Linked DNA regions of Chlorobaculum tepidum TLS. The protein of the gene in region 1 interacts with the protein of each later gene in a pairwise test. Links are inferred from orthologs where the notes say so. Each region holds a gene or a part of one and is shown on either strand. Other genes may lie near its edges.

Region 1 (3,267 bases):
GCATTTTTTCAGCCAGGCGGCTCCGTTCAGGCTTGGGCTTTATTCGCGGAACATCTATTGCCATGAGATCGAGGCGATGAACTATCCGCTGTTCGAAACGCCGTACCACTCACTGGCGCTGGCATCGAAGATTGCCGAGGTGGCGTTTTATGAAAAGCTCGACGTCGTGCACGCCCACTACGCCATTCCCCACGCCATCAGCGCCATGCTGGCCCGGCAAATGCTCGAAGAGAAGTGCCCCGCGGCGGAGTGTTTCCGCATCGTCACAACGCTGCACGGTACCGACATCACCATCGTTGGTGCCGACCGGAGCATGAGCGACGCGGTGCGACTCGCCATCAACAAGTCGGACGGCGTAACGGCGGTGTCAGGCTACTTGCGCGACGAGACCATTCGCATGTTCACACCGCGCAAAAAGATCGAGGTGATTCACAACTTTGTCGATACCGCCGTGTTCAAGCGCCTGCCCGGACGGCGGGATTTGCTTGGGCTGGATGGCGGCAAGGTAGTGATTCACATCTCGAACTTCCGGCCGGTCAAGCGCATCATGGATGTGCTGGCGGTGTTCGAAAGCATCCGGCGCGAGATTCCGGCCACCCTGCTGCTGGTGGGTGACGGGCCGGATCGCAGCGAGGCGGAGACCTGGGTGCGGAATTACGGCATCGGAGACAGGGTGCGCTTTCTCGGCAAGCTCGATGACATCGTACCGCTGCTGTCTATCGCCGACCTGATGCTGATGCCAAGCAACGTCGAATCGTTTGGCCTCGCCGCACTCGAAGCAATGGCCTGCGGCGTGCCTGTTGTGGTGACCGATGCCGGCGGTTTTCCGGAATTCGTGCGGCAAGGAGTGGACGGCTTCCGCCATCCGCATGGCGACATCGAGGGAATGAGCCGGAGTGCGCTTTCGATTTTACGGGACGACGAAGTCTGGCAGCGCTTTTCAGGGGCTGCTGCAAACCAGGCAGGGCGGTTCAAAACCGCCCTGAAGGTCAAAGAATACGAAGCGTTTTACCGCAGGCTGATCGACGAGGCTCGCGAGCGCAAAGCTCAGTAGCGTTTGGTCGAAAGCAGCACCGAGCGGTATTTCTCGAGATCTTCGAGCACTGCTCCGGTGCCGCGCGCGACGGCGGTGAGCGGGTCTTCGCTGATATGCACCATCAGCTTGGTCTCCTCGTTGATCTTCTTGTCCAGCCCTTTAATCAAGGCGCCGCCGCCAGCAAGGAAAAGGCCGCGGTCGAGAATGTCCGCCGAAAGCTCCGGCTTGGTGACTTCGAGGCTCTTCTTGATCGAGGTGATGATCTGGCTGATCGGTGTTGCGATGGCCTCACGGATAGTCGCGGAGTTGATTTCACGCTCCTCCGGCAGGGCGGTGACGAGGTTGCGGCCACGGACGTTCATGGTCAGCTCTTTGTCCAACTTATAAGCCGAGGCGATTCTGATCTTGACCTCTTCGGCGGTGCGCTCGCCGATGGCAAGGTTGTAGGCCTTGCGGAAGTGGCGAATGATGGCGCTGGTGATGTCCGTGCCCGCCACGCGCAGCGATTCGCCGGAGGCGATGCCGCCAAGCGAAATCACGGCAATTTCCGTGGTGCCGCCGCCGATGTCAACGATCATGTTGCCCATCGGCTCCTTCACGTCGATGCCGATGCCGATTGCGGCGGCCATCGGTTCAGCCACCAGATAGACCTCTTTGGCGCCAACATGCTCTGCCGAGTCACGCACGGCCCTTTTTTCCACTTCGGTAATGCCCGACGGAATACCGATCACCATCCGGCGGATGCCGAGCGAGAACTGCTTCTTGGTTTTATTGATGAGACCGCGGATCAGCTCTTCGGTCGCCTCGTAGTCGGCGATGACGCCGTTGGCCAGCGGCTTGATGGTGACGATGCCAGGGTGCGTTTTTTCGTGCATCAGCAAGGCGTCGTGGCCGATGGCGACGACTTTGCCAGTATTGCGGTCGCGGGCGACGATGGATGGCTCGTTAAGCACGACGCCCTTGTTGCGGATGAAAATGAGGGTGTTGGCTGTTCCGAGATCGATGGCAATGTCTCTGAACAGGTCACTGAAAATGCCCATGGTGAGTAAGTATCTTGGTATGGTACATAGTGGCTTGGAAGTAGCAAAATCAGGCCCGATTCCAAGGTTTTGAATGAAGCCTAAAAGTACTTAATGGAACCTTTATTTCAAATGAAATCGTGAGCGGGAATGCCCCTTTTTGAGCTGTCTGGCAAGCATTCTTCCTGAGGGCGGAGTTTCGTTTCAAAGCGCCAATGCTTACATTACGTGACAAGTGTTCAAAACCCGGCATATCGAAGCCACACTATTATTATAAAACAGAGAAGCGCAGTGCTAACGATCTACCATTTCCCCCAGGACGAGGCAGCCCTCAGAGAACAGCTCAACCGGACGGTATCGTTTGATCCCGATGCCCAGCGGACGGTCGATGACATTCTGTATCGCGTCAGAACGGAGGGCGATGCCGCCGTGCTCGACTATACCGAGCGCTTCCAGGGGATACGGCTCTATGACATGCGGGTGCCGGAAGCGGAGATCGAGGCGGCGTACGCGGCGGCTGATCCGGAGTTCATCGCCATTCTCGAAGAGGCGTTTGCAAACATCACGGCGTTCCATCGCAACGAGGCGGAGAAAAGCTTTTTCTACGAACAGAAGGGTGGCGTCATCCTCGGCCAGCGCGTCACGCCGATGGAGAAGGCGCTGCTCTACGTGCCCGGCGGCAAAGCCGCCTACCCCTCGTCGGTGCTGATGAATGCCGCGCCTGCGCAGGTGGCCGGCGTCGATGAAATCTCCATGACCACCCCGTGCGACGCTGAGGGCAAGGTCAATCCGCACATCCTCGCTGCCGCGAAAGTCGCCGGCATCACCAGCGTCTATCGCCTCGGCGGGGCACAGGCCGTGGCGGCGTTCGCCTACGGCACGGCGACCATTCCGAAGGTTGACATCGTCACCGGCCCTGGCAATAAATATGTCGCACTCGCCAAGAAGCAGGTGTTCGGCCACGTCGCCATCGACAGTATCGCCGGGCCGTCAGAAGTGGTGGTTATCGCCGACGCAGGCGCGGAGCCGGAATTCATCGTGATGGACATGTTCGCGCAGGCCGAGCACGATCCCGACGCATCAGCGGTGCTCATCACGCCATCCGCCGAGCTGGCCGACGCCGTGCGGGAGACTGCTGCTCGCCTTGCGGGCACGATGCTTCGTGGCGAGGTGATCACTCGCGCGCTCACGGATAACGGCGCGATTGTTGTA
Region 2 (3,239 bases), 530 kb from region 1 along the record:
CGCTGCTGCTCGCGGCGGTCGCGGCGCTCTCGTGGTACGCCACGCAGTGGAAGCAGCAGGTGACGGTCCACCGGGTGGTGGTCAGCGGCGTGAACCTGATTCCCACCGCTTCCATCGAACGCCGCCTGAACCGGTTCAAGGGAAAAAATCTGGATGAGGTCAGGCTCGACGATGTCCGCCGGGCGCTCGCCCCGGAACCCTGGATCAAGCAGATGCGAATCAGCAAGGAGCTGAACGGCATTCTGCGCGTCGGCATCGATGAGCGGCGTCCGGCAGCGCTCATGGCTGACGCGGGACAGCCACTGATTATCGATACGGAAGGAAATCTTTTGCCCGACGAAGCAGTCTCGGAGCGCTTTCGCCTTGTGCCGGTATATGGCGCGAGAAGCACTCGCCCGGCGCGCCCCGGAGGCGTCCGACGGCTGAATGACAAGGACCGGAATCTGCTCTTCGAATTGCTCGTCGCCTTCGATCAAAGCACTTACGCCCGGCTGATGGTTTCAGCCATTCATCTTACCCCCGACAACCAGACATGGTTCACCGTGACGGGGTCGCCAATACGCTTTGTTGTCGGAAACGACGGGAATTTCAAGGAAAAATTGAAAAAATTCGAGATATTCTGGCAAAAGGTTGTTGCAAAAAAAGGCATCGATTGTTATGAGTCGGTCGATCTTCGCTTCCGGCAGAGAGTGTTCGCCACTTCGCCCGTAAACGAAGAAGCCTCCGTAGATTCTACAGCGGCGCCGGTTGCCCCGCCTGCGGGCGGCCAACTTCCCGATGAACACCATTGAACTCAAAACTTCTCATGCCGAAGAGCAATATTGTAGTCGGTCTCGATATAGGTACAACCAAGGTCTGCGTCGTCGTCGCCGAAAAGGACGACGTCGGCAAGCTCAACGTCCTCGGCAAGGGGCGCGCCAACTCTGAGGGGTTGCAACGGGCGACGGTGGTCAACATCAACAAGACGGTTGACGCCATCAGGAAGGCGGTGGCCGATGCTGAACGCGAGTCGTCGATCAAAATCAAGGGAGTCAACGTCGGCATCTCCGGCGCGCACGTCCACTGCATCTACAGCAACTCCGAAATCAGCGTCAACCAGTCGGGCATCGTCAACGAGTCCGATGTGCGGCGCTTCCTCGAAAAGGCCAAAACCAACATCCGCTATCTCGACATCGACCACGAGATCATTCACGTCATTCCACAGGAGTTCATCGTCGATGACCAGGATGGCGTGCTCGATCCGATCGGCATGGCCGGAACGATCATGCGCGGCAGCGCCTACATCGTCGTTGGACTTCGGACCAAGATCCGCAACATCAAGCAGTGCATCGAAAAGGCAGGCCTCGAAGTCAGCGCCATGACCTTTGAGCCGGTGGCCTCCGGTCTCGCCGTGATGAAGGAGAGCGAGAGGCGGAGCGGCGTGGTGGTGATCGACATCGGCGGCGGCACCACCGAGGTGGCCATCTACATCGACGGCGCGATCCGTTATTCCGAGGTGATCAAGGTTGCGGCCAACGATGTGACTCACGATGTGGCCTATGGCATCAAGGCACTCAACGACGTGGCTGAAGAGATCAAGATCCAGCACGGATGCGCCTATGCAAAGGTGCTCGACAAGGAGGAGGAGATCCTGATCGAGAGCATCGAGGGACGGCCGAGCAAGTCGTTCCCGAAAAGCTCCCTGACGGTGATCATCGAAGCCCGCATGATGGAGATTTTCGAACTGGTGCGAGACATCATCAAGCGCTCGGGCTACTACGACTACCTGAACGCCGGAGTCATCATCACCGGCGGCGGCGCGCTCTTGCCCGGCACCGGCGAGCTGGCCAGGGACATTCTCGGTCTCGACGTGCGCACGGGCTATCCGGAAGGGGTTTCGGGCGGCATCAAGGATGCGATCAACAACCCGATGTACGCAACGGTGATGGGTCTGGTAGCTCACTCGCTCCAGAACAATCTGTACCAGGATTACGGAGAGGTTGCCCCGGCACCGTCCGGGCAGACTCAGGAGCCGGTTACGTCTTCTCCTGAACCCTCGCAGGCTCAACAGAGTCCCGAGCAGAATCCCGATACCCCGCCAACCGGAAAGAAGTTTGTTGACCGTCTGAAAAAGTTTTGGGATCAGTTGTAGCAGAGATAGTTACCTGTAACGACAGGAAAAACAAGGAATAGAGAGTATGGCATTCGAACTCGATCCAGGCCTGTTCGACAGCGATCAGGACAGCGGAGTCAATATCAAGATTGTCGGCGTCGGCGGATGCGGCGGCAATGCCGTCAACAATATGATGGACCGGAAGATCAGCGGCGCCGAGTTCGTCGTCTTCAACACCGACCGCCAGGCGCTCCTGAACTCCAAGGCGCCGATCCGCGTGCAAATTGGCAAAAAGGCCACCAACGGCCTTGGCGCGGGGGCCGATCCTGCCAAGGGACGGCTCGCTGCCGAGGATGATCGCGAGCTGATTGCCATGCAGTTGCGGGGGGCCGACCTCGTCTTTATCGCGGCTGGCATGGGCAAGGGCACCGGCACCGGCGCAGCGCCGGTCGTCGCCTCCATCGCCCGCAATATGGGCATCCTTACCATTGGCGTCGTCACCCGCCCCTTCAGCTTCGAGGGGCAGATCAAGGCGCGTATCGCCGACAGCGGCATCACCGAACTGCGCAAGTATATCGACACGCTCATCATCGTCGAGAACGAAAAAATCCTGAGCATCGCCGATGAAGGCGTCAGCGCCACCGAGGCCTACAACATGGCGAATGACGTGCTGTTCCGGGCGGTCAAGGGTATCGCCGACATCATTACCCACCACGGCCACGTCAACGTCGATTTCGCAGACGTCCGAAGCATTATGCAGAGTGCGGGTGACGCGGTCATGGGGTCTGCCGCCGCTGCCGGAGAGCGTCGCGCACTGAAAGCCGCGTCGGATGCGGTCACCAGTCCGTTGATGGAGGGGGTCAAGATGCGCGGTGCCAAGGGGGTGCTGGTCAACATCACGGGCGATGTGACCATGCGCGACATCGCTGATGCCATGAACTACATCGAAGAGCAGGTTGGCAGCGATGCCAAGATCATCAATGGCTATGTCGATGAGCCGCAGGTATCGGGCGAAATCCGGGTCACGGTAATTGTCACCGGTTTCAAGAGAGTTGAACCGGGAGAGGAGCGACAACCCGCTTCGTCCTCCGGACAGCAGGAAAAGACGCTGCCTAAAGCCCACCACGTGCAGGGTTTCGGACGTCTC

Evidence for each region.
Region 2: the proteins of AYT24_RS02565 (region 1) and ftsA interact in binary tests that used the Escherichia coli proteins (3 or more experiments, as listed by UniProt). The link is inferred for Chlorobaculum tepidum TLS from one-to-one orthologs.

Annotation. Positions count from the first base shown.
Region 1 is NC_002932.3:554,700-557,966, reverse strand. Bases 63-3,006 are described here. They hold AYT24_RS02565 (rod shape-determining protein), read right to left. Parts: upstream 2,077-3,006; coding sequence 1,048-2,076; downstream 63-1,047. Other genes in these bases: hisD (histidinol dehydrogenase), read left to right, coding at 2,347-3,006; bshA (N-acetyl-alpha-D-glucosaminyl L-malate synthase BshA), read left to right, coding at 63-1,054. In the rest of the region: more of bshA, read left to right, coding at 1-62; more of hisD, read left to right, coding at 3,007-3,267. UniProt on the Escherichia coli protein: Forms membrane-associated dynamic filaments that are essential for cell shape determination. Acts by regulating cell wall synthesis and cell elongation, and thus cell shape.
Region 2 is NC_002932.3:25,664-28,902, reverse strand. The notes cover bases 53-2,968. They hold ftsA (cell division protein FtsA), read left to right. Parts: upstream 53-805; coding sequence 806-2,131; downstream 2,132-2,968. Other genes in these bases: ftsZ (cell division protein FtsZ), read left to right, coding at 2,178-2,968; AYT24_RS00160 (cell division protein FtsQ/DivIB), read left to right, coding at 53-791. In the rest of the region: more of AYT24_RS00160, read left to right, coding at 1-52; more of ftsZ, read left to right, coding at 2,969-3,239. UniProt on the Escherichia coli protein: Essential cell division protein that assists in the assembly of the Z ring. May serve as the principal membrane anchor for the Z ring.